DNA from 4 places in the Rhizobium sp. WW_1 genome. Region 3 is predicted to be linked to each of the others. Evidence: predicted binding sites of a transcription regulator. Region 3 holds the regulator's gene; each other region holds the start of a gene.

Region 1 (7,237 bases), 490 kb from region 3:
CAGCGATTGAGCCTGCTGTGTTGCCTTCGCCTCCAGCGGTTCGTCATCGGGAAAGCATCCGTTCCGATTGGCTTGTGTCGCCCCATGGCAAATCCAACTCAAACGCGTTTTCATGACACTCCCCAATTCCATCCCCTGACGCGCTCTTGTCGCGATTTTGCATCGCATTGGCGCTTGATTGACAACTGTCTTTACAAATAGATATAAACTTGCAGCTGCGGGTGTGGAAGCCGGTGGAATCCCGGTGCGGTCGCGCCACTGTAATCGAAGGCGGAAGTTTCACCCTCGAGAGCCAGACCCTTCCCGCAAGAACCCTTCCGCAAATGGAACGCGCTTTTCTTAAAGAGGGAAATACAATGTCCGACACGACTTTCGCCCCGACAGCGATTCCACAGCCGATTCCGCTCGGCCAGATCCTCCCCTGGGCCATTTTCGCCGGCCTGCTGATGCTGCTGGCGATCTATTTCGTTGGCGCAGAAGAAGGCGCGACTTCGCTCATCTCCGGCATGTATGTGCATGAATTCGTGCATGACGGCCGCCATCTTCTCGGTTTCCCCTGCCACTAAGGGATCAGGCACATGGTTGGACGTCTTTTGCTCCGCGGCATGATCGTCGGAGCCCTCGCCGGCATTCTCGTTTTTGCCTTCGCCCACACCTTCGGCGAGCCGCTGGTCGATTGGGCCATCGGCTTTGAAGAAAAGGCCGCGCAGGCTGCCGGCGAAACACCGGAACCGGAAATCGTCAGTCGCGCCACACAGGCCGGCATCGGCCTCTTCACCGGTATCATGGTCTTTTCGACGGCGATCGGCGGATTGTTCGCGCTGGTCTTCTCCTACGTCTACGGTCGCGTCAGCCCTCTCGGAGCGCGCGGCACGGCAGCTCTGCTCGCAATCGCCGCTTTCGTGACGATTTCGCTCGTCCCCGACATCAAATATCCGGCAAACCCGCCGGCCGTCGGCAACCCCGACACGATCGGCGCGCGAACCGAGCTGTTCTTCATCATGATCCTCGCCTCCGTCGTCGGCATGATCGTCGCCGTGGGCTTCGGTCGCCGGCTGGCGGCGCGCTATGGTTCCTGGAACGGCGCGATCATCGCCGGTATCGGCTACATCGCCTTCATAGCGCTGATCCAATATCTGCTTCCTCCGATCAACGAAGTCCCCGAGCAATTCTCGGCCGTCGTGCTCTGGCGCTTCCGCCTCACCTCGCTCGGCATGCATGTCATCCTCTGGACGGCGCTCGGTCTCGCCTTCGGAGCCTGGGCGGAGCGCCAGCTGCCGCAGCCACGCTACGGCAATGCGGCCCTGCGCCGGGCTTAGTATGATAAATAGCTCGCGTCCCGCGCATGGCAACATGCGCGGGAGACGTTCATGGGCAAGCGGCGCGCTGCCAGCAATGTTCTGTCTCATGATTTCGGGGTTGCCCGTTTCTGTCGCCGCGCATGGCGGCGGTTCTTCCGGAAGCCAGGCCGGCATCCCGATCCCCAGTCTCACCCATGGCGAAATGGCCGTCATCGCCCCCTATTACGGGCGGATCATCTCTCTCGCCGAGAGCGCATCGGATACGGACGAAACCTTCCGTCGTCTCTTGAATTTTACCGAGATCCAGCGTGCCTATTGCCTTTGGGGCACGATGCCCGGCAGCGTTAGCGACGAAGAAAGCCCTTTCAATGAATGCTCGCACGCCTATCTTGCGGCGGCGAAAGCGGTGCTGCTGCAAATGCGAACGATGAAGGAAGAAAAGGCGCCGGTCGACGACCTCGTCTCCGATATCGACGCGGTGCTCGTGCGCAACAACCTCTCTCTGGTCCTATGCAAATTCAGCGGCGAAAACTTCAATACAGCTGATCTCATCCGGCCGAAACTTGCCGATATCGCGCTTCACGCCAAAAGCCTCGCCGCAATTTTATCGGCGGGCCTACTGATCCTTGCCGGCCTATGGCTCGGCGCACGCATATTGCGGCCGCAGATCCACCCATAGGCAAAACACCGCCGCGAGACGCGGCGGTGTTTTTGATCTCACCAGTAACGTGGGCGATCGCGCCAACGGTCATCGCGCCAACCGTCACGGTGATGGCGATGGCCGTGCCAGCCCCAGGGCGGCGGCGGTGGCGGTCTGTCATAGCCCCAGCGCCGCGGCGGCGGACCCCAGCGATTCGGGCGGCATTCGCCCCAACGCGTCAGATGCCAGCCACGACCGCAAGCATAGTCGACTTTCACAATCGGCGCCGAGGCCGCTGTCCCAACGCTCGGGATAGGCATTGCCTCTGCCGAAGATACAACCAGGCTGCCGAACAAGGCAGCGATGGCAATCACGGACGATCTCATTTTGATGGCCCTCTATCCAAGTCCCTTACAGCGGGGATTTAACCTCCCGCGGCATGAACGCCGGCTGAACCGAAAAAGGCCTTTTGGCGGCGAAATTACGATGGGTGGAGGTTCACATCCGGTGGGGAAGATGCGTCCAATTACCGGCATTTGCGCGCTTTCGCAACCTACTCGCGCGTCACGAGAGTTTCATCAAGGAGGCTTACACCAGCAATATCAATTGCCATAAAGGAGTTTGGGATGGTCGACCTCGTTTCAAACAGTGCGGAGGGGGGCAATGCCAACCATCCGATTCACGGCGCAGGCAGTTCGGCAAAATGGTTTCTTCCGATCTTCGGCGTCCTCGTGCTGGCCGGCCTTGCCTATGTCGGCTATGCCCTTGGCAGCGAGCTTGCCGATGCAGCCGCGGTTCCGTGGATCTTGCTGGGCCTCGCGCTGCTGATCGCGCTCGGCTTCGAATTCGTCAATGGCTTCCATGATACGGCCAATGCTGTCGCAACTGTCATCTACACGCGCTCGCTGCCGGCGGAATTCGCCGTCATGTGGTCCGGCGTCTTCAACTTCCTCGGCGTTCTCACCTCGTCCGGCGCCGTCGCCTTCGGCATTCTGGCGCTGCTGCCGGTGGAACTGATCCTGCAGGTCGGCTCCGGCTCCGGCCTTGCGATGGTCTTCGCCCTTTTGACCGCAGCCATCATCTGGAACCTCGGTACCTGGTATCTCGGCCTGCCGGCCTCCAGCTCGCACACGCTTGTCGGCTCCATCATCGGCGTCGGTCTTGCCAACCAGTTCCTTGCCCCTGCAGGCTCCGCGACCAGCGGTGTCGACTGGTCGCAGGCAAGCAGCGTCGGCATGTCGCTGCTGTTGTCGCCGATCATCGGCTTTGCCATGGCGGCGGTGCTGCTTCTGGTCGCCAAGGTCTTGATCCGCAACAAGGCGCTCTATGAGGCGCCGAAGGGAAATGCGCCGCCGCCACTGTGGATTCGCTGCCTGCTGATCTTCACCTGTACCGGTGTCAGCTTCGCCCACGGTTCGAACGACGGCCAGAAGGGCATGGGTCTCATCATGCTCATCCTCATCGGTCTTGTCCCGACCGCTTTCGCGCTCAACCGCACGCCCGACGTCAATTATCTCGAAGCCTACAAGGCCGCTTCGGCACAGGTCGAAACCGTGCTCGGCAAATATGTGAAGCCGGGCGTCGCCGCGCCGGCCGATCCGAAGGCTGCCGTCAGCGATGCCGTGAAGACCAAGACCTGGACGGACGCGACGACACCGGCGCTGCAGGCCTATATCCATTCGACCAGCGCCGAGATCGCCGCCTATCCAAGCGTCGAGAAGCTGCCGAACGGGCTCGTCAGCAACGTGCGCAACGACATCTACCTGATCGGTGAATCGCTGAAGCTGATCGACAAGCAGAAGCTTCTGCCGATGAGCGCCGACGACCTGAAGGCCGTGACCGACTATCACGCCGCCGTCGACCACGCGACCAAGTTCATCCCGCTCTGGGTGAAGGTCGCCGTCGCGCTGGCGCTCGGCCTCGGCACGATGGTCGGCTGGAAGCGCATCGTCGTCACCGTCGGCGAAAAGATCGGCAAGACGCATCTGACCTATGGCCAGGGTGCTGCCGCCGAAGTCGTCGCCATGCTGACGATCGGCGCTGCCGACCATCTCGGCCTGCCGGTTTCGACAACGCACGTTCTGTCCTCCGGCGTCGCCGGCACCATGGCGGCGAACGGTTCCGGCCTGCAATGGTCGACCGTGCGCAACATGCTGATGGCCTGGATCCTGACGCTGCCAGCCTCGATCGCGCTTGCCTTCGTGCTGTTCCTCGTGCTGCGCCAGGTCTTCTGAGCAGTTCCGATAAAGGCTTCAAGTCCTTGAGAGACTATGGCGCCCGCAACAGGGCGCCATTTTGTTTGCAGCGTTGCCCGGCAGGCGCGGACCCACGGCGAGCGCGGCAATGCGCTTGGGTCGATCGCGACTATCCGCGCGAATTCCACGTAACGCCGAAACCATAACGGTCAGGAACGCGGGACAGGCCTTTGCCCGAATTGCGTCAGCGCACGCCTTCCCTTCTGTTGCCGTTCGCGCCGAGGCCGGAAATCTTGGCGAGTTCCGAACGACGATTGGCGTAATTCTGCGCCACCATCGGATAGTTCGGAGCGAGCCCCCATTTCTGCCTGTATTCCTCTGGCGTCATGCCATAATGCACACGCAAATGGCGCTTCAGCGTCTTGAAGCGTTTGCCGTCCTCAAGGCAGACGATGTAATCGTTCGTTACCGATTTCTTCAGATCCACCGCCGGCACCAGATTGCTGCGGTCGACGATCGGAGCGGACGCATCCAATGTTTGCAGCGCCTCGTGAATATCCTTAATCAGCCTGGGAAGACTGTGAACGGGGATGGCATTGTGACTGACATAGGCCGAAACGATCTTCACGCAGCCATCGAACAAGGAAGGCGTCTTCGGTGGAACGTGGTCTTTTCTCTCGCTAAAAGAATCCATGATCTTTTCCCGGATCTCATTTGGTTCCTCGCGCGCCGCCCCGCTCGAATTGCATCAGGCGCAATACCCAAAGCCGGGTAGCGCGCCGTTTCGATTTGCGCCCTGTTTCAAGAGCGCGATCCCGGCTTGGTAACCGGGGCACAATGCGCCCGCATACGATGCGCGCGCAATCATAGCCGGTAGCGTTTCGCTCCGTATCCCATATCCACGGCAGCCTGCTGCCGTTCACCGGCCGAGTCCGAGAAATAGACCGCCAGCTTGTTGTAGAGGGTGACAAGCGGCATGCCGAGCATGAACGCCGTATGCGTGGGATCGCCATCGCAATGGTGCAGCGTCTGGAGAATGAGCTTGCGCTCGACATCCTCCATCGTCTGGCCGACAAGGCTGCAGACGGCGGCATCGACCGCGGCCTGCGGCAAAGGGCCGTCACCAAGATGGAGGGCGATCTCCTCGATCAATCGATTGTCACTCGCGGTTACGATGACGACGTCATCGGCATGACCGCCGAGTTCGCAGAGGACATAAAGGCCGGTCTCGGCATCTATGGTGACGCGGCCAACCGCCTCGTCGGCCTGATCGCAAACAAGAACATGCGGGTAAGCCCCGCCGACGAATGTGGCAGACAGCTCCACACCCTCATCGGAGAAAACAGTGCGAAGCCGGCTCACGAAGGCGCGCAGCAATGTCTTCGTCTTGAGCTCGCCCGCCGCCCGGGCCGCCGAGATCTGATAGGCTGAGGTGAAAGCCGGCTGCTTCATCATGTCGTCACCTGCAAGGCAGGAATGACGGGACTCCGCGAGCCAGCGACGGATATGCGCCGTGCATGGCGATTAAGGATTGCAATCATGCCCGACGGGGAGGCGGCTGGAATCTTCATCCCACCCCCCGCAAGACGGATTTCCGCTTGTGGCGCCTAAGCTGCGCCAGGGAAACCGGCCTCGACAGCAAAAAGCCCTGCACATGCGTTGCGCCCGCCTCACGCGCCGCATCGAATTGGGAGCTGGTTTCAATCCCCTCGACAACGACGAAGGGCGCAAAGCAGGCGGCAAAGCCGACGAGATGAGAAAGGCTATCGCGTCCGTCACGGCCGCGCCTGTTATCCCATACGAAAGCCGCATCGATCTTGACGATATCGGCAGGCACCTGCAGCAGCGATGCCGGCGTGGCGAAGCCGGACCCGAAGTCATCAATCGCGATGCGACAGCCGAGCGCACGGATCATCTTCATGCGTTCGATCGATGCGCCGACGACGGGATAGCTTTCGGTGACCTCGACGATGAGCCGTAAAGCAAGCTCCGGACGACGGCTAATTCGGCCGAACACATCGGCAAACCGATCCGAGCGCGACAGGCTGGTTGCGGAAAGATTGAAGCCGAGAACCAGCGTTTCATCACCGGCCAGATCGGACAGAACCATATCGAGAATACGCAGATCGAGATCGAACCAGCGATCCTGCCGCTCGAGCAGCGAAACGAAGGTGCCGGCCGTATGCACGATACCGTCCGAATCCGTTACGCGCGCCAGACTTTCGGCATAGAACACCTCGCCGACATTTCCGGCGTCATGAATCCACTGCGCGGCGAAGCTCAGGCCGCCTTCGGCGATCGCCTTCAAGATCAGGGCTCCATGCCCCTCTTCCTCGAGGCTCGCATGACCTTTCATCGGACATCCCTTTCGGGCGCCAAACCGCGATCAATGAACATCTCAAGGCGTGGAGCAGCCGCCATCAGCTGCATGCAGCGCTCCCAAGCATCGGATTTCCGGTGTCTATAATCCGGCTCTTCCATGTTCCAGACACCCTCAAACCTCAATCATTGAGGTTCCCTTCATCGAACTGGAAATATTGCGCCGAAGACCATAGTCAACCCGGCACGGTTATGCCTACGGGATAGTTATTTAATAATTGCTAATACACTAATTAACGAGCGCGGCAAAAGTCAATCTCTATGCTGCGTTCTGCCATACAACTAAACCAAAATATTAATGCTCTTCAACAATTATTAACCAGCTGCCGTTCCCCGCCACCAGCCACTTCGTCCAGCCGCCTGCAGGGCCAAATCCAGCGGTGGCAAATCCTGATGCCACAACCTTTCCCATTCCAGACTCATGATGCCGGCATAGCCATCGGCGTCGATCGCCGAACGCAGCGCGGCCATGGGAAACTCGCCGGCGCCGGGCACCACGTAGCTGTAGGGCAGCCTTGGCCCCGGGCTTGAAATGCTGTCCTTGACGTGGAGATGCCGGGTGTTGCGACGAACCTGCCGCCAGGTTTCGACAGGATTCTGCCCACCCTTGCGCCAGGTATGATGCGTATCCCAGAGGATCGCGCAATCGGGCGCCATCTCGAGGAAGCGGGGGATTGCATCCGGCAGCGCAAGGAAATCATGTGTCTCGACGACGATGTCGG
Region 2 (7,237 bases), 460 kb from region 3:
TTGAGGAATACTGGCGTGAGAAGAATAGCGTCAGCATGGACGGCCTGCCGACAGGCATGTTTGACGGCTAAATTCAAGGAAATCCTTCAGCCGGCTAATCTTGCAAAATCGGCCCGGATTGTAACAGCAGTTACACAAAACTGACATTGGAGCTTCATGAAGCGGGACTAATCGGTTGCCTTGTGGTTGGCGCCAGCCCCCTCGAAACTCCTTCGAGGCAAGGGCATGCGCCCATTCTTAGCACCGGTAGAGCTGAAGTTTTTGCAGCCCGGCAGCCGCGAAAGGGAAGCACTATGTTCGAACTCAGGAATGTCTCGCGCCGGTTTGGCAACAAGCTCGCTGTCGATTCCGTGACTTTGGACATACCGCAGGGACAGATGGTCGGCGTCATCGGCCGTTCCGGCGCCGGCAAGTCCACCCTGTTGCGCATGATCAATCGCCTGGCCGACCCGAGCTCCGGCTCGATCCATTTTTCCGGCGTCGAAGTGTCGAAGCTCACCGGTCGCGCGTTGCGCAGCTGGCAGCGCGATTGCGCCATGATCTTCCAGCAGTTCAACCTTGTTCCACGCCTCGACGTGCTCACCAACGTCATGCTCGGTCGTCTCAATCATCGCTCGACGGTCATGAGCCTACTGTCCGTCTTCACCCGCGAGGAGCGCATCCAGGCGATCGCTGCGCTCGAGCGCCTCGGTATCGAGCAGACGGCCCTGCAGATGGCCGGCACGCTTTCCGGCGGCCAGCAGCAGCGCGTTGCCATCTGCCGTGCCCTGATGCAGCAGCCGAAGATGATGCTCGCCGACGAGCCGATCGCCTCGCTCGATCCGCTGAACGCCAAGATCGTCATGGACGCGCTGCGGGATATCAACGAGCGCGAAGGCATCACCGTCATCACCAACCTGCACACGCTCGACACGGCCCGCAACTATTGCGAACGCATTGTCGGCATGGCAGCCGGCAAGGTTGTCTTCGACGGCAAGCCGGCCGATCTGACGGCCGCCGCCGTCAAGGAAATCTATGGCACCGACAAGGACGGTGCCGGCATCGACGAGAGCATGACGTCGACGTCGATCAACATTGCCGATCCGGCCGCACAGGCTGCGGCAACCGAATCTGCCGGCCCGCAACCGCTGGCGCTGGCCGGTCTCTGAGAGGGACGGCCGGGATCGAAGGCCCGCGTCAAGGGCGCATTTCTTCTAGACCGAAGGCATCCGGGGACACCGGTTAATCAGGAGACGAACCCATGTTGAAGAAAGCACTTTTTGCTGCTACGGCGCTCGTCGCGCTCGCAGTCGGCGCTGCTGCTAACGCTGCAGACCTCAAGGAATTCCGCGTCGGCATTCTCGGCGGCGAAAACGAAGCCGACCGTCTGCGCAACTATGCCTGCCTCGCCGACCACCTGAAGAAGGAATTCGGCTTCGAGAAGGTATCGCTCTTCCCGGCCGCCGACTATGACGGCGTTATCCAGGGCCTGCTCGGCGGCACGCTCGACTTCGCAGAACTCGGCGCTTCCGGCTACGCAGCCGTCGCCATCAAGGACCCGAAGGCCGTCACCCCGATCCTGACCACGCAGCAGACCGACGGTTCGACCGGCTACTACTCGATCGGCCTCGCTCTCAAGTCCTCCGGCATCAAGACGATCATGGACGCCAAGGGCAAGAAGCTCGGCTACGCCGATCCGGACTCCACGTCTGGCTACCTCGTTCCGCTGACGCAGATTCCGAAGACCACCGGCATGCCGAACGACAAGTTCTTCGGCTCGACCCAGTTCAACGGCGGCCATGAGAACAACCTCCTCGCCGCTTACGACGGCAAGGTCGACGTTGCTGTCGACGACTCCTCGGGCGTTGGCGATTTCAAGGACGGCTTCACCTCCGGTACCTTCCGCAAGGAAGTCGACAAGGGCGCCGTAGACCCGAACAAGCTCGTCGAAGTCTGGCGTTCGCCGCTGATCCCGAACGGCCCGCTCGTCGTTCGCAACGCGCTCGGCACCGAATGGCAGACCAAGCTCTCGGACTTCTTCATGAAGCTCCCGACGGCTGACGCCAAGTGCTTCAACGCTGTCGAAGGCGGCGACTTCAAGGGCTATGTCAAGGTTACCCCGGACTTCTACAACGCCGTTATCGACGTTCGTAAGGCTGCCATCGGCGGCTGATCCGCATCCCGATAACTGGGCGGCCGGCAACGGCCGCCCTTTTGCTGTTCACAAAGGCAGGATTTCATGACGATCGCCGATACGCACCCGAACATGCAGAGCGCGCCGCAGAGCGCCAAGGAGATCGGCGACGCCTGGAGCAAGATGGTGGCCAAGCGCCGTCTCTACACCGGCATCGGCCTCGTGATCCTGCTTGTCGCCTTCGTCAGCTCGGTGCGTTTCGCCGACGAAAGCAATGCCGGCCACTTCTTCGAGCGGCTGCCGCATCTCTTCGACTTCCTGAGCTGGCTCATCCCCAAGGACTGGAGCGACGTCTACCGGGCGCTCTTCGACCTGCCGAGCCCGAATGGCGCGAATGGCGCCGGCGGCGAAGAATTCAACTTCCCGCTCGGCCGCGTCTATGTATGGGGCGATTTCTACATCCCCGAATATTTCGAGCTGATGATCATCACGATCAACGTGGCGCTGGTTTCGACCATCATCGGCTTCGTCTTCGCAGTGCCCATGGCCTTTTTTGCCGCGCGCAACATGTCGCCTTCCAATCCGATCCGACTGGTGACGAAGCGCATCATGGAATTCCTGCGCGCCTTTCCGGAAATCGTCATCGCCGGCCTGTTTTCGGCGATCCTGTCGATCGGCCCGATCGCCGCCATCATCGCGGTCGGCCTGCACACGATCGGCGCGCTCGGCAAGCTGTTCTACGAGGTCGTCGAGAATATCGACATGAAGTCGGACGAAGGCATGCGCGCCGTTGGCGCGAGCTGGACCGAGCGCGTGCGTTTCGCCGCCCTGCCGCAGGTCATGCCGAATTTCGCCTCCTACGCACTGCTGCGTCTCGAGATCAACGTCCGCGCCTCCACCATCATCGGCGCCGTCGGCGGCGGCGGTATCGGCGAGGAGCTGAAGCTTTCGATCTCGCGCGGCTTCGGCGCCAAGACCATGGCGCTGGTGCTGCTGCTCTTCGTGACGATCATCGCCGTCGACCAGTTTTCCGCATGGCTCCGCCGCCGTCTCGTCGGCGAACATGCCTTCCTTTTGCAGCATTGAGGTTATCCATGTCCGTCATCGACGCCGGCCGTATGCAGGAAATCGAAGCGCGTTACCCGGAGGTCCTTCACCGGTCCTTTCGCCAGCGCTTCGGCGCGCTGATGATGTTCATCGGCGTCATCCTCTATGGCATCTATGCCGTCTGGTTCTTCGACCTGCCGAAAGTCATTTCGGAAGCGCATTGGGAGCGCGTCGGCATCTATCTCAGCGAATGGATCAGCTATGACGTGCAGCCGGAGTTCCGCGTCTCCGGCGACAAGATCAGCATCAAATATCCGCGCTTCTCGCCGCTCGGCGACAACCCGAACCCGGATTGGGTCACGACCAATCCGGATGGCAGCATGACCGTTTCCGTCAGCGGCACGAGCCGCACTGTAACGGTGACGAAGACGCAGGCCATCGTCACGGCGCACGGCATCACGATACCGATCGATATCAGCGGCGACATGCCGAAGCTCGTCGGTTCTCAGCCGGTCCCGACCTGGATGACCGTCTACGACGACAATATCCTGGTCAATCTCGGCTTTGCCGGCGATGCCAGCATTTCCACCGACCGCGTGAAGATCCGCAAGCGTTTCCTCGGCTGGGCAAACTTCGTCTTCGACACGCATTCGCCCTTCTTCGACAAGCCGGCGAGTGAAGTGATCGGGCTGATCGTCTCAGGGCCGCGGCTCGACCCCACGCAATCCAATCTGTCGCTCGCCTTCGACAACGTCTGGAACAATGGTGCATGGCAGCATGGCGACGTCTGGACCAAGCTGTTCCAGACCATCGTCATGGCCTTCCTCGGCACGCTGCTCGGATCGATCGCCGCCTTCCCACTGGCCTTCCTGGCGGCTCGCAACATCACGCCGAGCCGGCTCGTCAACCAGATCCTCAAGCGCTTCTTCGATTTCCTGCGCTCGGTGGACATGCTGATCTGGGCGCTGTTCCTGACCCGCGCCTTCGGCCCCGGCCCGCTCGCGGGCAGCGGCGCGATCTTCCTCACGGAGACCGGCACGCTCGGCAAACTTTATTCCGAAGGCCTTGAGAATATCGACAACAAGCCGCGCGAAGGCGTGAAGTCCACTGGCGCACCAACCATTCTGGTGCATCGCTATGGCATCATGCCGCAGATCGTGCCCGTGATCGTCAGCCAGACGCTCTACCAGTGGGAATCGAATGTGCGCGGCGCGACGATCATCGGCGCCGTCGGCGCGGGCGGCATCGGCCTCAAGCTTTGGGAAGCAATGCGCACCAACGCCAACTGGGAAAACGTCGCCTATATGGTGCTGCTGATCCTCATCGTGGTCTTCCTGTTCGACGCCGCATCCAACGCCTTGCGCTCGCGCCTGATGGGTACGCGGGTGAAATAAAAAAGAACGGTAAAAAGTCGTTCCGCATCATCATTCTGTCACGGGAATCCGGTAGCGCAGGCCGGCAAGGCCGTAGTGGCCAAGCCGGCTTTAGCCGGATTCAGGTCGTTGCTGTCTTGCTGCTCTTGCGGTTTGTCGCAAATCACCCAACAGTGTCCCGCGCAGCCGATTTTTCCAAGGAATGCAGCCTTGCGCTATGCTCTCTATTTCACCCCGCCCAAAGACGATCCTTTGACATCGCTTGCCGCCCTCTGGCTGGGCCGCGACGCATTTTCCAACGAGATCTTTTCCGACAAGGCCATGGCCCCCCTGCCCGAAGGCCATGCCGAGCTGACGGCCGATCCGCGCCGCTACGGCTTTCACGCCACGCTGAAGGCGCCCTTCGACCTCGCATCCTCCGTGACCGAACGCGATCTCCTCGACGTCGCCGCCGAATTCGTCTCGCAGACCAAGGCTTTCACCATTCCGCAGCTGGTGCTTGGCCAGCTCGGCCACTTCTTCGCACTCGTGCCCGGCACCGTTTACCAGCCGCTGCAGGATTTCGCCTCGCACGTCGTCAAGACTTTCGAGCCGTTTCGCGCGCCGCTTTCCGACCATGACATCGCACGGCGCAAGCCGGAGGGGCTCACCGAACCGCAGCGCGCCAACTTGCTGCGCTGGGGCTACCCTTACGTCAACGACGAGTTCCGTTTCCACATGACGCTCACCGGGCGCGTGCCGACCGAACGTCAGCCCGAACTGCAAGAAATCCTGCGTGAGCGCTTCGCCGAGCATACCGGCAAGCCGCTTGATATTTCCGGCCTCGCCATCTTCGTCGAAGAAGAGCGCGGCGCTCCCTTTACCGTCCGTTCCTGGCTGCCGCTGGCCGGCGCCTAATATGAAAGACCTGACATGACCAAAGAAACCGTCCTTTCCAACGCCCGCATTGTCCTCGAAGACAAGATCGTCGAAGGCTCCGTGCTGATCCGTGACGGTCGTATCGCCGCCATTTCCGAAGGCAAGTCCGATATCGGCGAGGATTTGGAAGGCGACTTTCTGATCCCCGGTCTGGTCGAACTGCACACCGACCATCTGGAAGCGCATTACTCGCCCCGTCCGGGCGTTCGCTGGAACAAGACGGCCGCGATCCAGGCGCACGATGCCCAGATCGTGACTTCCGGCATCACGACCGTATTCGACTGCCTGCGCATGGGCTCGGACGAAGACGGCGGCTTTGAAAAGGGCGAGATGCGCGACATGGCCGACGCCATCCAGGCGGCGCAGCGCGAAGATCGGCTGCGCGCCGATCACCTGATCCACCTGCGCTGCGAAGTCTCTTCCGACAACGTTCTCGACCATTTCCAGGATTTCGAGAAAGACCCCTATGTTCGTCTGGTCTCGCTGATGGACCACGCACCGGGCCAGCGCCAGTTCCAGACTATGGATCAATACATCTTCTACTACCAGAAGAAGCGCGGCCTGAGCGATGAGGCCTTTGCCAAGTTCGTCGCCAAGCGGCAGGACGAATCGGCCAAGTATGCGACCCCCAACCGCGATGTGATCTCCAAGGTCTGCGCCGAGCGCGGCATCACCGTTGCCAGCCATGACGACGCGACGCTCGCCCATGTCGACGAAGCCATCCATTACGGCGTTCGTCTGGCGGAATTCCCGACCAGCGTCGATGCCGCCAAGGCTTCGCATGGCGCCGGCATGAGCGTGCTGATGGGCGCGCCGAACATCGTGCGCGGCAAGTCGCACTCGGGCAATATTGCTGCCCGCGATCTCGCCGAGCTTGGCGTCCTCGACGTGCTTTCTTCCGACTACGTGCCGCTCAGCCTGCTGCATGCGCCCTTCATCCTCGCCGATGAAGTCGAAGGCATTTCGCTGCCGCAGGCGATCGCCATGGTGACGGCGACGCCGGCACGGACGGTCAGCCTGAATGACCGCGGCCGCATCGCGGAAGGCCTGCGCGCCGATCTCGTGCGCGTTCGCCGCGATCATGGCGTACCCGTTACGCGCTCCGTCTGGCGGGAAGGACGCCGGGTCGCATGAGCGCGGACGCCAATATCGAGCCGGCTAATCTCGGTCTGGCGGATGCGACGGCGGGCACGCTCGCCGTCGTCGTCGGCCCGAGCGGCGCCGGCAAGGATACGCTGATGAACCTGGCCGCGCAGCATTTTGCCGGCCGGCCCGACGTGCACTTCGTCCGCCGCGTCATCACCCGAGACGGCGATGCCGGCAACGAGGACCACAGAAGCGTTTCCGAGGCCGACTTCGATGCGATGGAACAGGCCGGCGCCTTTGCCGTCTCCTGGGAAGCGCATGGCCTGAAATACGGCATTCCGGCCGACGTCTTCGATGAGCTTGTACAGGGGCATCTGGTGATTGCCAACGGCTCGCGTTCGGCGCTGCATCACTTCCAAGCGGCATTTCCGCGGCTGAAGGTCATCAACGTCACAGCCACGCGCGAAGTGCTGGCCGAGCGGCTGATGGCGCGCGGACGCGAGAGCCGCGAGGATGTGCTGAAGCGGCTGGAGAGAAGCTCGCTGACTGTTGAGGGCAGCTACGACGTCGCCGATATCGACAATAGCGGCACGCTCGACGAAGCGGAACGCGCCATTATTTCGGTGCTGGAAACGCTGGTCCGCAAGTAAGCCCGGTGGCGGCGATCGAAGATCATTCGGCCCGCCACACGTCCTCATAC
Region 3 (7,237 bases):
GTATAACAGCATGCGCGAAGTGAGCCGCGTGGTAATGTCGGCAGCGGCGATCGTCCTGTCGCTGCTCTGCGCGGTTTACGGCCTGCGTGCCATTGCGCTGCGCTTTCGTGCCCGCAACCGTGTCGAGCAGGTCATTCTCGGCGCGCTGATCATAGCCTCCTCCATCGCGGTGCTGACGACCGTCGGGATAGTCGTTTCCATGCTTTCGGAGGCGGCGCGTTTCTTCAGCATGGTGCCTGCCAATGAATTCTTCTTCGGCACCGTCTGGGACCCGCGCTTTGCCGGCGCCGGCTCGCAGACGTCGGGCACCTTCGGCCTGATCCCGCTGCTGGCCGGTACGATCTATATCGGCTTCGTCGCCATGCTGTTTGCCGTGCCCATCGGCCTGTTCGCGGCGATCTACATGGCCGAATATGCCTCGGCCCGCGTGCGCTCCATCGCCAAGCCGATGCTGGAGGTTCTGGCCGGCATTCCGACGATCGTCTACGGCTTTTTCGCTCTCATTACGGTCGGTCCCTTCCTGCGCGATATCTCCGCCGAGATCGACGGTCTGATGACCGGGAACTATAGAAGCTTCATCGAAGCCCAGAGCGTTTTGACGGCGGGCTTCGTGATGGGCGTGATGCTCATCCCTTATGTCTCCTCGCTGTCGGACGATATCATCATGGCCGTACCGCGCTCGCTCCGCGACGGTTCGCTCGGCCTTGGCGCCACGCGTTCCGAAACGGTCAAGCGCGTGCTGCTGCCGGCCGCCCTTCCCGGCATCGTCGGTGCGCTGTTGATGACGGCGTCGCGGGCGATCGGCGAAACGATGATCGTGGTGCTGGCGGCGGGCGTGGCTGCGCGTATGCAGCTCGATCCTTTCGAGCCGATGACGACGGTTACGGTGAAGATCGTCAACCAGCTGACCGGCGATCTGGAATTCACGTCGCCGCAGACGCTCGTCGCCTTCGCGCTCGGCATCACGCTTTTCTGCCTGACGCTGTGCCTCAACGTCTATGCGCTCTACATCGTGCGCCGCTACAGGGAGCAATACGAATGAGCGATGTTGTATCCTCCCCTCAGCTGAACATGCCGCGCGGCCTGACGCCAGGCGCGCCCGCGCGTCGCGATATCGGCATCGCCAGGCGCTATGCCGCCGAGCGCCGGTTCCGCGCCTACGGCATGACCGCGGTCATCTTCGGTCTCGTCTTCCTCATCATCCTCGTTTCGACCGTGGTCCGCACCGGCTATACCGCCTTCGTCCAGACCTCGATCACCTTGCCGATCGAATTTACCGAGAAGGTGATCGATCCAACGGGCAAGCGCGCCAGCGACCCGAAGGTGCTGATTGCTGCCAATTATCCGGTTCTCGTTCGCGACGCGCTGGTGAAGGTGCTTGGCATCGATCCGGCCAATCGCGCCCTCGTTCGCGAGGCGACCGCGATGGTGTCGGAAGGCGCCAGGGTCGCGCTGCGCGACCGTGTCGTCGCCAACCCCGCGATCATAGGGACGACCGAAAACGTCACCTTCCTTGCCAGTGCCAATATCGATTCCGCCAACAAGGGCCAGATCGATCTCACGGTCGATGAAAAGGACCGCAAGGTATCCGACCGACAGGTCGCCTGGATGAAGCAGCTCGGCGATAGCGGTGCGCTGTACAAGGCCTTCAACAGCGGCCTCTTCGTATCGGGCAATTCCAGCCGGCCGGAAGCAGCCGGCCTAGGCGTCGCGCTGATTGGTTCGCTCTATCTGATGCTGACCGTGCTGGTGCTTGCCTTGCCCGTCGGTGTCGCCGCCTCGATCTATCTGGAGGAGTTCGCGCCGAAGAACCGGCTGACGGACCTGATCGAGGTCAACATCAACAATCTCGCAGCCGTACCCTCGATCGTCTACGGCCTGCTGGGCCTCTCGGTCTTCATCAACGTGATGGGCCTGCCGCGTTCGGCCTCGCTGGTCGGCGGTCTCGTGCTGAGCCTGATGACGCTGCCGATGATCATCATCGCCACGCGTTCGGCGCTGCGCGCCGTGCCGCCGTCGATCCGCAGCGCGGCGCTCGGTCTCGGCGCTTCGCGGATGCAGATGGTCTTCCATCATGTGCTGCCGCTTGCCATGCCCGGCATTCTGACGGGCACGATCCTCGGGCTGGCGCATGCCCTCGGCGAAACCGCGCCGCTGCTCCTGATCGGCATGGTCGCGTTCGTCGCCAACTATCCGGCATCGCCCCTCGATCCTTCGACGGCGCTGCCGGTGCAGATCTATATGTGGGCAAGCGAAGCCGAGCGTGCCTTCGTCGAGAGAACGTCCGGTGCCATCATCGTCCTGCTCTTTTTCCTTGTCGCGATGAATATCGGCGCGATCTTGCTGCGCCGCCGTTTCGAGCGGCGCTGGTAGGGGAGGGCCGGAAAATGAACATGATGACGGAAGCCGCAAGCGAAAGAGCATTGACCAGGAAGATGATGACGATCCCCTACAAGATGATCGGCCAGGACGTTTCGGTTTTCTATGGCGACAAGCGTGCGCTCTTCGATGTCAATCTGAAGATCCGTGCCAATACGGTGACGGCACTGATCGGCCCCTCCGGCTGCGGCAAGTCCACTTTCCTGCGCTGCCTCAACCGCATGAACGATACGATCGAGACCTGCCGCGTCACCGGCAAGATCACGCTCGACGACCAGGATGTCTACGACAACAGCATCGACGTGGTGGAATTGCGCGCGCGCGTCGGCATGGTCTTTCAGAAGCCGAATCCGTTTCCGAAGTCGATCTACGAGAATGTCGCCTATGGCCCGCGCATCCACGGCCTGCATCGTTCGAAAGCCGATCTCGAGCATATCGTCGAAACCAGCCTGCAGAAAGCCGGTCTATGGGGCGAGGTGAAGGATCGGCTCCACGACGCCGGCACGAGCCTGTCGGGCGGCCAGCAGCAGCGCCTGTGCATCGCCCGCGCCGTTGCCGTCAGCCCGGAAGTCATCCTGATGGACGAGCCGTGCTCGGCGCTCGATCCAATCGCAACCGCCAAGGTCGAGGATCTCATCCACGAGCTTCGGGAAAACTTCACCATCGTCATCGTGACGCATTCCATGCAGCAGGCAGCCCGCGTTTCGCAACGTACCGCAATGTTCCACCTCGGCCATCTGGTCGAGGAGAACGACACCGATAAGATGTTCACCAATCCCGACGATTTCCGCACGCAGGATTACATCATGGGCCGTTTTGGTTGATGATGTCAGGCGCGCGGCACATTTCACACAGTTCACCTTGAGGATAGAAAAATGGTCTCCACTCACATTCTCTCTGCCTACGACGAAGACCTGAAGTTCCTGACGCGCCGCATTGCGGAAATGGGCGGCTTGGCCGAGCAGATGGTCAGCGACAGCGTACGCGCACTGGTCAACAGTGACACCGCTCTTGCACAGAAGGTCATCTCCGACGACGTCATCCTCGATCATGCCGAACGCGAAGTCGGCGACAAGGCGATCGTCACCATCGCCCGCCGTCAGCCGATGGCCGCCGACCTTCGCGAAATCATGGGCTCGATCCGCATCGCCTCCGATCTGGAGCGTGTCGGTGATCTCGGCAAGAACACAGCCAAGCGCGTCATCGCGGTGCAGGGCACGGGCGTTCCGCGCCGTCTCGCCCGCGGCATCGAGCACCTCTCCGAACTGGCTCTGAGCCAGCTCAAGGAAGTTCTGGACGTCTACGCCACCCGCTCGCCGGACAAGGCTGTGTCGATCCGCGAACGCGACGAGGAAATCGACGCGATGTACACCTCGCTCTTCCGCGAGATGCTGACCTACATGATGGAAGATCCGCGCAACATCACCACCTGCACGCATCTTCTCTTCTGCGCCAAGAACATCGAGCGCATCGGCGACCATGCCACCAACATCGCCGAGACGATCTATTACATGGCGACGGGTGCTCAGCCCGAAGGCGAGCGCCCGAAGGACGATACCGCCAATACCGTCGGCGCGGTGACGGAATAATCTGGAAGCGAAGAAGGGAGACCATAGGCGCATGGTTCCAAGAGTTGCTGTTGTAGAAGACGAGGAAGCGCTCAGCGTTCTGCTGCGCTACAACCTCGAGGCCGAGGGCTTCGAGGTTGACACCATCCTCAGAGGCGATGAAGCCGAGTTGCGTCTCCAGGAGCGCATCCCGGATCTTCTGATCCTCGACTGGATGCTCCCCGGTGTATCCGGCATCGAGCTCTGCCGCCGGCTGCGTATGCGGCCGGAGACGGAGCGCCTGCCGATCATCATGCTGACGGCCCGCGGCGAGGAAAGCGAGCGCGTGCGCGGGCTTTCGACCGGCGCGGACGATTACGTCGTCAAGCCGTTCTCGACGCCGGAGCTGATGGCCCGCGTCAAGGCGATGCTGCGGCGCGCCCGTCCGGAGGTTCTCTCCACGGTGCTGCGTTGCGGCGATATCGAGCTGGACCGCGAGACGCATCGCGTCCATCGCAAGAGCCGCGAAGTGCGGCTGGGGCCGACGGAATTCCGCCTTTTGGAATTCCTGATGTCCTCGCCGGGCCGCGTCTTCTCGCGCTCGCAGCTGCTCGACGGCGTATGGGGACACGACATCTATGTCGACGAACGCACCGTCGACGTCCATGTCGGCCGCCTGCGCAAGGCGCTGAATTTCTCCAATATGCAGGATGTCATCCGCACCGTTCGCGGCGCGGGCTATTCCATGGAAGCCTGAGCGGTTAGCCGCTCAGGCATCGACATAGCGGCGGAAAAAGAAAACGGGCCTCGAGGGGCCCGTTTCTCTTTGTCTTGCGTTGGATTTCAGCCGTTGTTGTTGCGCCGGCGGTCATGCACCGGCTGGTAGGCCAGGCGCTGGTGATAGGTGCAATAGGGCGACGAATCCGGGCTGTCGTTGCCGCAGAAGTGGAAATCATCCTTCAGCGGGTCGCCGACCGGCCACTTGCAGGTGCGCTCCGTCAGTTCCGTCAGGCCGAGGCGACGGGAGATCGGAACGACGACATTTGCAGCCGGGCGATACTGAATTTCGTTGACGGAATCGACCTCGATCTCTTCCTTCAGCATGGTTGCGCCCTGCTGGCGGGTGACGACCGTACGGGTTGCAACGCGCGAGCCGAAACTGGCGGGGCGAGGTGCGGCAGCGCTGCGCTTCGGCGTGCGCGCTGCGGTTGTCGTGCCGCCCGCCTTCGCTCGGCCGGGAAGGTTCAGGCGATGCACCTTGCCGATGACGGCATTACGGCTCACGCCACCGAGCTGCGCAGCGATCTGGCTGGCGCTCAATCCTTCGGACCATAGCTTCTTCAGCTTCTCGACGCGTTCGTCTGTCCAATTCATGCCCTGTCTCCGCTGTCGCGTTTCCGATGGCAGAATCCCTCACCATTGCCTCGGATGGGAACGAGGCACGAAACGCTCTAAAATTGTGGTGACTAGTTCCGCCGCATGCAGTCTAGCAATTGCTTTTTAACCTAGTGTGAGGCTGACTCCGTGACAAGAGTCGGCGGAATCTTGAGGAATCGATTTCGAGGTTTTCCCCAACTTGCTGTCCGGGCGTGGCATTTCTGCAATAGCCGCCGTCGAACCCATCTCTTTTGCCCGCAAGCGCTTTCTCGCACCTGCCAAAGCGCCAGTTTTGTTGACATCGCGGTGCAAAACATCAATAGTGCCCGGGCCGCCGCAAGGCGGCATTTTTGATTTTTTCGGACCCGTTTCATCAAGCCGAAGCGATCGGTCCTTAAAGTTGTGATCGAGGAGATATGGCCATGGCCGAGACCACGCCGCTTTATGACACCTACATGCGCGCTCCACTGCGGTTCGAGCGAGGCGAGGGCGTCTGGCTGGTCACGGAAAGCGGTGAGCGCTACCTCGATTTCGCCGCCGGCGTTGCTGTCAACTCGCTCGGCCATGCGCATCCCCATCTCGTCGCCGAATTGAAGGCGCAGGCCGACAAGGTCTGGCATCTGTCCAACCTCTATGAGGTGCCTGGCCAGGAGAAGCTGTCGAAGCGGCTGACGGAAGCGACGTTCGCCGACAAGGTCTTCTTCACCAACTCGGGTGCGGAAGCGCTGGAATGCGCCATCAAGACGGCGCGGCGCTATCAGTTTGCCAAGGGGCATCCTGAAAAGTTCCATATCATCACCTTCGAAGGCGCCTTCCACGGCCGCACCATCGCGACCATCGCCGCCGGCGGTCAGGAGAAATATATCGAGGGCTTCGGCCCGAAGGCGCCGGGCTTCGATCAGGTTCAGTTCGGCGATCTCGATGCGGTGCGTGCTGCCATCACCGACGCGACGGCCGCGATCCTGATCGAGCCGGTGCAGGGCGAGGGCGGCATCCGTCCGGCGACCAACGAATTCCTGCGCGGGCTGCGTGAGATCTGCGACGAGCACGGCATGCTGCTGATCCTCGATGAAGTCCAATGCGGCGTCGGCCGCACGGGCAAGCTCTTTGCCCATGAATGGGCTGGCATCAAGCCCGATATCATGGCGGTCGCCAAGGGTATCGGTGGCGGTTTCCCGCTCGGTGCCTGCCTTGCGACGGCGGAAGCCGCTTCGGGCATGAAGGCGGGCACGCATGGATCGACCTATGGCGGCAATCCGCTGGCTATGGCAGTCGGCAACGCCGTCCTCGACATCGTGCTGGCAGAGGGTTTCCTGCAGCATGTGCGCGATATCGCGCTGGTGTTCCGCCAGGGGCTCGCCTCGCTCAAGGATCGCTTCCCCGATATCATCGAGGACGTACGCGGCGAAGGCCTGATGCTCGGCATCAAGGCGGCCATTCCGCAGGCGGATCTGCTGCAGGCGATCCGCGCCGAGCATCTGCTTGGCGTGCCGGCCGGCGACAACGTCATCCGCCTGCTGCCGCCGCTGGTCGTGACGGCTGAGGAGGCACGCGAAGGTCTCGCTCGTCTCGAGCGTGCGGCCGAACGTGCGCGTATTGCCCGCACCAAAAAATCGGCTTGAACTCAACGCCCGCAATCGGGGCGTTCCTGCCCCACGCGGGCGTTATTGTTTTTTCTGGAGTACAGGTAAGGACATGGCTTCTCCGAAACACTTTCTCGACCTCTCTGCCGTTCCGGCCGCCGATCTGCGCAACATCATCGATGACGCGATCGTGCGAAAGAACGCGCTGAAGGCCGGCACGGCCGACAAGCCGCTGGCCGGCAAGATGCTGGCGATGATCTTCGAGAAGCCATCCACTCGAACCCGCGTCTCCTTCGATGTCGGCATGCGTCAGCTTGGCGGCGAGACGCTGTTCCTCTCCGGCACCGAAAT
Region 4 (7,237 bases), on a different contig from region 3:
CGAAGTTGCCGGTGCGCACATTGACGGCGCCGACGCTGAAACGCTTCTTGCCATCGTTGAGCACGTCGAAGTCGATCAGCATCTCCAGCGTCTTCTTCAGCTCGGACGAATCGTAGAAGCTGGTCGCGCCTTCGGCACCCGGCAGTTCGAGCCAGGGATTTGGAAAGCGCGGCTTGAAGAAGCCGGGCTGGCCCATCGTCATCGTCATCCAAGAGCTGGTGCGGTTACGGATATCGCGGAAAAAGTCGCCTTCCGGCGTATAGGCCCAGATCTTGCGGCCGGAGATGATTTGCCAGAACTGCTCCAGACGCTGCAGGCGCCGGCTCGGCTCATTGCCGGCGATGATCGCCGCGTTGACCGCGCCGATCGAGACGCCCGAAAGCCAGGTGGGCTCACAGCCGGCGTCGGCCAACGCCTGGTAGACACCGGCCTGATAGGCGCCGAGCGCCCCGCCACCCTGAAACACCAGAGCGACACGATCATATTGCGCGGCTATTTCAGAAATGGTCGGGGCTGCAGCCTTGGCGTTTCGTTCAAGCACGGTCCGTCTCCAGTATCATCTAACAATAAGGCAGCCGCTTACCGACGCTCAGCGAGGTAGTCGTGAACGACTTCACCCAGCCCGAGCGTCAGATCGGCGGTAAAATGCACGGCGGAAACCACTTCGAGGACCGGCAACCGCGCGACATCGGCCATGACATGCGGCCTGAGATCGAGAGCGGCTGGCGAGGTCCATGCTTCCTTGATGGTGATATCCGTCAGGTAGTAGCGCACCAGCTCGCAGATGCGCGGGGTGGCATCGACATGCGGCACGATCTTGATCAGGAAATTGGGCTCCGAAAGAACAGAGAGAAGCGGCCCTTGATCGACCGGCTTGTGCTTGTAGCCCATCGTCCCCGTGGCGCAGAGAACGCTGCCGTAATGCAGCGTGCCGACAATGACCTCGCCCTCGTTGACGATCTTCGGGCTGGCAAGCTTCTTCGGGAAACCCCAGATCTCGCGACCGCCGGTGATCGGCGCATCGTCGTCAAGATACATGGAGTGGACGTAGCCGCCCTTCTGCCCGCGATAGGTGACCGGGATGACCTGCCCGGTCTCGGTATAATCGCCGAAGCCGGTGGAATCGGGCATGCGGATGAATTCGTATTTCACCAGCGGCTCGTCGATTTCGAGCGGTGCGGGCACGACCGCCTCAAGCGCTTCGCGCGAGGTGCGGTAGGTGATGATGATATATTCTCGATCGAAGAACCTGTAGGGTCCGGGCGGATAGGAGGGATTGGTCAGCGGCATTGCATAGGCATGCTTGAGGATGTCTTCGACCTTCATCATATTGTCCGTCGCTAGAGAAAACCGCCGGGCGCCGGAGCGGAAATTTGCACGGTTGCATGACAGTGAAGTGTCAGGCGCCGAACGGTTGCGGCAAGAGGCCCCATCGCCACTGTAATCAAAGCGACATATCAGGCTGGCAGTGTGCGCCCAGCTTGAGCATTTCCCTTTACTCAACCATGTCATAGCGATTGCGGGAGTAGCATTATGGGTTCGTTGACTTCGAAGAATGCACTGGTCACCGGTTCGACGAGCGGCATCGGGCTTGCGATTGCCCGCGCCTTTGCAGCCGAGGGTGCGAATGTGACGATCAACGGCCTCGGCGATGCCGATGCGATCGAGAAGGAACGCGCCGCCATCGAAGCTGATTTCGGCGTAAAGTGCCGCTACTCCGGCGCCAACATGATGAATGGCGAGGAAGTTACCGCCATGGTGCATGAAGCCGAGGAAGCTTTCGGTAGCCTCGATATTCTCGTCAACAATGCCGGCATCCAGTTCGTTGCCCCGATCGAAGAGTTTCCCGACGACAAATGGGAAGCGATCATCCGCATCAACCTGCTTGCCGCCTTCTACGCCATCAAGGCCGCCATTCCCGGCATGAAGGCGCGCAAATGGGGCCGCATCATCAACACGTCCTCGGCGCATGCGCTCGTCGCCTCGCCATTCAAGTCTGCCTATGTTTCCGCCAAGCACGGTATTACCGGTCTTACAAAGACCATTGCTCTCGAAGCCGCACAGAACGGCGTGACGGTCAACTCCATAGCGCCCGGCTATGTCTGGACGCCGCTCGTCGAGAAGCAGATCCCCGAGACCATGAAGGCCCGCAACATGACGGAAGAGCAGGTCAAGCATGACGTGCTTTTGGCCGCCCAGCCGACGAAGGAATTTGTGACCGTCGATGAAGTCGCGGCAATCGCCGTCTTCCTTTGCGGCGACGCCGCCAAGCAGATTACCGGCACGACGCTTTCCGTCGACGGCGGCTGGACCGCAGAATAATGCCGAAGTCGCAGCCGGCACATGCTCGAGCAACGTGCCGGCTTTCTGCGGCTTCAGGGCTGCAGCACTAATATGAAAACAGAGCAGGAGGCGCATAATGACCGAAGAAAACCAGGACCCGCTCAGCCGCATCAAGGATGAGATCGTCGACAGCTTCGACGAAGAGCTGGAAATGCAGCTCGAAGAGGATCGCCTCGATGAGCTGGTCGCCGAGGGCCTCATCAGCGAAGGCGAAGCGACCCTCGACCGCAGGGTCTACTTCCGCGAACTCTTCCGTCTTCAGCATGAGCTGGTGCGCCTGCAGGACTGGGTGCAATACAAGAAGCTCAAGGTCGTCGTGCTGTTCGAAGGTCGCGATTCCGCCGGCAAGGGCGGCGCCATCAAGCGCGTCACACAGCGTCTCAACCCGCGCGTCTGCCGCGTCGTCGCGCTGCCGGCACCGACCGAGCGCGAACGGCATCAGTGGTATTTCCAGCGTTATACCGCCCACCTGCCGACGGCAGGCGAAATGGTGCTGTTCGACCGCAGCTGGTACAACCGCGCCGGCGTCGAGCGCGTCATGGGCTTCTGCTCATCGGAGGAGCTGGAAGAGTTCTTCCGTTCCGTGCCGGATTTCGAACGCATGCTCGTCCGCTCCGGCATCATCCTTCTGAAGTACTGGTTCTCGATCACCGACGAGGAGCAGGAATTCCGTTTCAACATGCGCATCCAGGACCCGTTGAAGCAGTGGAAGCTTTCGCCGATGGACCTGCAGAGCCGCGTGCATTGGGAAGAATACACCAAGGCCAAGGAAGAGATGCTGGAGCGCACCCATATTCCGGAAGCCCCCTGGTGGGTCGTCCACGCCGTCGACAAGAAGAAGGCGCGCCTCAACTGCATCGCCCATCTTCTGAGCCAGATCCCTTACGAAAACGTGCCGAAGCCGGAAATCATCCTGCCGGAGCGCATGCGCAACGCCGACTACCATCGTACGCCGGTGCCGCCGGAAATGTACGTGCCTGATATCTACTGACGATGTTGACGAGGCGGGTTCGCCAAAGCGAACCCGCCTCGTCTACCAAAGACTATGGCAAGCGGCACCGCAACTGATGATATGATGCGATTCTAAAATTCGTGTCGTTGGCTGAGGAGACCGTCATGACCGCGCCGCATCCGTCCAAAACGCATATCGGCAACCACGCACTTCATCCCGAAACCCAGATGCTGAATTATGGCTACGACCCGGAACTGTCCGAGGGCGCGGTCAAGCCGCCGGTTTTCCTGACCTCCACCTTCGTTTTCAAATCGGCCGAGGACGGGCGCGATTTCTTCAACTATGTCTCCGGCCGTACCGAGCCACCGGCGGGCACCGGCGTCGGCCTCGTCTATTCGCGCTTCAACCATCCCAACAGCGAAATCGTCGAGGATCGTCTCGCTGTCTATGAAAAAGCGGAAAGCGGCGCGCTGTTTTCTTCCGGCATGTCTGCAATCGCGACCACCCTTCTCACCTTTGCACGACCGGGCGATGCAATCCTGCATTCCCAACCGCTTTATGGCGGTACGGAAACGCTGATCGCTAAAACATTCCTCAATCTCGGGGTCGCAGCCGTTGGCTTTGCCGATGGCGTCAACGAAGGCTCGGTGACGGCAGCAGCCGAAGAGGCCATGGCCAAGGGCCGCGTCTCCGTCATTCTCGTCGAAACGCCAGCCAATCCGACGAACAGCCTGGTCGATATCGCGATGATCCGCCGCGTTGCCGATGCGATCGGCAAGAAGCAGGGGCATACGCCGATCGTCGCGTGCGACAACACGCTGCTCGGCCCGGTCTTCCAGCGGCCGATCGAACATGGGGCGGATATCTCGCTCTACTCGCTGACCAAATATGTCGGCGGCCATTCCGATCTGATCGCCGGCGCAGCCCTTGGTTCCAAGGCTGTCATCAAGCAGGTGAAGGCACTGCGCGGAGCGATCGGCACGCAGCTCGACCCACATTCCTGCTGGATGCTCGGCCGCTCGCTGGAGACGCTGCAGATCCGCATGGAACGGGCCAACAGCAACGCCCGGGCCGTGGCCGATTTCCTGCGGGATCACCCGAAGGTCGAGCAGATCCACTATCTGCCCTATAGCGATCCGTCATCGGCAACGGGCCGCACCTTCGCCGCCCAATGCAGCGGCGCGGGCTCCACCTTCTCCTTCGATATCAAGGGCGGCCAGCCGGCATCGTTCAAATTCCTGAACGCGCTGCAGATCTTCAAGCTCGCGGTCAGCCTCGGCGGCACGGAATCGCTTGCATCCCATCCAGCAACGACGACGCATTCCGGCGTGCCCATCGACGTGCGGCACCGCATAGGCGTGCTGGAATCGACGATCCGCCTATCGATCGGGATCGAGCATCCAGACGATCTGATCGCCGACCTGGCGTCTGCGCTGGACAGGGCCTGATGAAGCCATTGAATTCGACAGGCTAACAACGATGCCGGGTCAGTTGCGGACGGACAGAAGGTGTGCGTCTCGTGCGAGGCGCCACTGACCATCGGCCTCCTTGCGCAGAAGCGTAAGAGTATAGCCCGAACGATGAACAGCATCGCCACCCGGCGGTGTCACGGTTATGTCGATATGGTTGCGGATATAGGCCCAGTCGCCGAGCACCTGAAGCTCGACGATCTCGCTTGCGCCCTCCATCTTCATGCCGTCCATGCCCTTGGAAGCCGCGGCAAACGCCTCCTTCCCGAAGGGCTCCCGACCGGGAACCATGAAGACGACATCATCCGTCATCAACTCCAGAACGGTGGTCGTATCACCCTCCTTGCTGGCTGCGGTCCAGCTTTCCACGACATCCCGGATTGCCTTCTCATCCTCGGTCATTCCGAGATCTCCTCCACATTCAATGTCGAGATTCACAGCGCCTGTGCGCCACCGGCTACCATTATTCATCCGGCCATGCCTCAATATCCGGATCGACAATATAGCGTGCGCCGTCATGCCAGATATAGGTAATCAGTAGGGTCTTTGTGCCGGCGCCGGTGACGACATTGTAGCTGCACGTCAAGCGGTAGGGGCCCGTATGATCACGCAGCATACCTCGCGTGGTGGTGAAGTCTCCTTCGCCATCATCGGCCACGCCGACGACGCGCAGCTTATCATCCCCGCGCAATTTGCGAAGTTCAGCCTGCGCCACATCGAGCGGAGCGCAAGCCCCATTCATATCCGGCGGTCGTCCCGTGCGATCAAGGATGATCTGCCAGCGGCGGTCGACAAACCGAAATGGAATGGACTGAACGAAATCGGTTCCTTCCGCCTTCAGCGCGCAGAGGCGAATGGTCATCGGCTTTTCGAAGACGGGGACGCAGCCGAAAAACTCGCGGATTCGCGCAAGCCCAGGCTTCACCTCGTCAAGTGCGGATTGCAGCTGCTGCACGGTCGGAAGTTGGGGCCCGGTTGCCTCGGCAAATGCAGGCGTCGGACCCGCCGCCAAGACGGTGCAGAAAAAGGCGCGGAAAAACAAAGCCACGGTCGTCATCGATTGGTTCAAGGCATGGTGCGGTGCTACATTTATGCTCGGACTTCCTGCAAGCGCAAGGAGCGAGGAGCCGGTGATTAGAGCATGTCGCGCAAAAGTGTGCAGCGGTTTTGCGCCAACGACATGCAAAAATCAAAGAGCTAAAGCGCGGGGAGCGAATCTGAAAGATCGCGACGCGCTTTAGCTTTCGAAATCGCCGAACACATCCTGCAGACGGGTCAGAAGCTCGACACGCTCGTCGACCTTGCCGCGCAGAAGGACGATGATGTTGCTGAGAAGCAGATCCATCACCGCGGTCATCGTCGCAGCCCCATCCCAAAGCGGGCCATGCGAACCGGGTATGACAAGCGAGATATCCGACACCTCTTCCGCCCAGGGACAGAACTCATCCGTCAGCAGAATGACCTTGACGCCGGCACGGCGGGCCTCCTCCGCCAGCGGTCGCGCCTTTGAGGCGAAGCGCCTGACGTCATGAAGGAAGAGCACACGGCCTTCGACCGAACCGTCAAGCAGTTCGGAGTAGGTGCCGTTCAAGCCATCCATGAAGGCGACCCGCGGCCGGGTGTAGGAAAGCTGGGCGGCGAAATATTGCGCAATGCCGCGAACATTCTGATAGGCGGCGACATAAACCTCGCTCGCCGAGATCAGCGCATCGATGGTCTGCTGCCATTGCGGCGTCGTCGTCAGCTCGTAAATCATGCCGAGATTGTCGACCTGCTGCTGCAACAGGCCCGCAAGGAACTTGCCGTCGCGCAGATCCTCCTGGAAACGATCCAGCGATCCCTTGACCTGCCAGGCCGGATTGGAGCGACTGCCACGGCGCAACGCCGCCTTGAGTTCGTCGAGACCATCGAAACCCAGCCGCCGCAGATAGCGGCCGACGGTCATCTGCGAGATCTCGAGTCTTGCTGCAATGGATTTGGCTGTCTCGAAGGGAAGTTCGGCGATATTGCGCTCGATATAGCTTGATATCAGCTTGTCGGATTTCGACTTGCGCATCTCAGCGCTCTGAACGAGCTTCAGTATATGCTTCGACAATCTTCCCTCCGGTGAAGCTCCGCCCGCGGGCCGGGCGGAGTATCTTTTGCAATACTACTGCGCTGTTTTGACTTTCGTCCATGCACGATCGAACTGACGCAGCCCCGGACCGAGATTCTCGAAGATCTGCAGACGCTTCATGGTGTCGTCGGTCGGATTGATCTCCTTGCTATTCTTGATGTTTTCCGGCGTCAATTGGCGCGCCGGAACGTTGGGCGTGCCGTTCGTCTGCTGCGAGACGTTGAGTGCCGCAATATCCGGACGCGTGTAGAACTGCTGGAACTTGATGGCATTGGCCTTGTTCGGCGCCGTCTTCAGCACGCACATGTCTTCCTGATACATGGTCGCGCCCTCCTCGGGAATGACATAGCCAAGATC

Evidence for each region. The regulator PhoB, encoded in region 3, activates phosphate uptake and scavenging genes when phosphate is short. The targets are predictions, from matches to a motif close to TGTCATNNANCTGTCAT.
Region 1: BJ928_RS07380 (inorganic phosphate transporter) is a predicted target of PhoB. The motif match lies at 2,504-2,520, and genes of this name have one in related genera.
Region 2: BJ928_RS07240 (DUF1045 domain-containing protein) is a predicted target of PhoB. The motif match lies at 4,580-4,596, and genes of this name have one in related genera.
Region 4: BJ928_RS08430 (acetoacetate decarboxylase) is a predicted target of PhoB. The motif match lies at 1,440-1,456, and genes of this name have one in related genera.

The regions. Positions count from the first base shown of each region.
Region 1 covers NZ_RAIN01000001.1:1,517,083-1,524,319, forward strand. The annotation lists gene BJ928_RS07355 (histidine phosphatase family protein) at 1-114, opposite strand, end outside; cobalamin riboswitch at 226-298, shown strand; gene BJ928_RS07360 (CbtB domain-containing protein) at 357-566, shown strand; gene BJ928_RS07365 (CbtA family protein) at 579-1,319, shown strand; gene BJ928_RS07370 (hypothetical protein) at 1,420-1,980, shown strand; gene BJ928_RS39295 (hypothetical protein) at 2,019-2,327, opposite strand; gene BJ928_RS07380 (inorganic phosphate transporter) at 2,568-4,175, shown strand; gene BJ928_RS07385 (MucR family transcriptional regulator) at 4,381-4,830, opposite strand; gene BJ928_RS07390 (helix-turn-helix domain-containing protein) at 5,001-5,591, opposite strand; gene BJ928_RS07395 (EAL domain-containing protein) at 5,704-6,492, opposite strand; gene BJ928_RS07400 (TIM barrel protein) at 6,831-7,237, opposite strand, start outside.
Region 2 covers NZ_RAIN01000001.1:1,484,638-1,491,874, forward strand. The annotation lists gene BJ928_RS07215 (pyridoxamine 5'-phosphate oxidase family protein) at 1-71, shown strand, start outside; gene phnC (phosphonate ABC transporter ATP-binding protein) at 294-1,148, shown strand; gene phnD (phosphonate ABC transporter substrate-binding protein) at 1,241-2,152, shown strand; gene phnE (phosphonate ABC transporter, permease protein PhnE) at 2,219-3,199, shown strand; gene phnE (phosphonate ABC transporter, permease protein PhnE) at 3,208-4,554, shown strand; gene BJ928_RS07240 (DUF1045 domain-containing protein) at 4,744-5,430, shown strand; gene BJ928_RS07245 (alpha-D-ribose 1-methylphosphonate 5-triphosphate diphosphatase) at 5,446-6,585, shown strand; gene phnN (phosphonate metabolism protein/1,5-bisphosphokinase (PRPP-forming) PhnN) at 6,582-7,187, shown strand; gene BJ928_RS07255 (hypothetical protein) at 7,210-7,237, opposite strand, start outside.
Region 3 covers NZ_RAIN01000001.1:1,029,016-1,036,252, reverse strand. The annotation lists gene pstC (phosphate ABC transporter permease subunit PstC) at 1-1,042, shown strand, start outside; gene pstA (phosphate ABC transporter permease PstA) at 1,039-2,373, shown strand; gene pstB (phosphate ABC transporter ATP-binding protein PstB) at 2,388-3,203, shown strand; gene phoU (phosphate signaling complex protein PhoU) at 3,255-3,968, shown strand; gene phoB (phosphate regulon transcriptional regulator PhoB) at 4,000-4,683, shown strand; gene BJ928_RS04875 (GcrA family cell cycle regulator) at 4,770-5,300, opposite strand; gene BJ928_RS04865 (aspartate aminotransferase family protein) at 5,726-6,925, shown strand; gene argF (ornithine carbamoyltransferase) at 6,999-7,237, shown strand, end outside.
Region 4 covers NZ_RAIN01000002.1:209,359-216,595, reverse strand. The annotation lists gene BJ928_RS08435 (patatin-like phospholipase family protein) at 1-541, opposite strand, end outside; gene BJ928_RS08430 (acetoacetate decarboxylase) at 580-1,326, opposite strand; gene BJ928_RS08425 (3-hydroxybutyrate dehydrogenase) at 1,534-2,322, shown strand; gene ppk2 (polyphosphate kinase 2) at 2,420-3,334, shown strand; gene BJ928_RS08415 (cystathionine gamma-synthase family protein) at 3,460-4,743, shown strand; gene BJ928_RS08410 (SgcJ/EcaC family oxidoreductase) at 4,783-5,166, opposite strand; gene BJ928_RS08405 (hypothetical protein) at 5,228-5,821, opposite strand; gene BJ928_RS08400 (MurR/RpiR family transcriptional regulator) at 6,002-6,859, opposite strand; gene BJ928_RS08395 (spermidine/putrescine ABC transporter substrate-binding protein) at 6,914-7,237, opposite strand, start outside.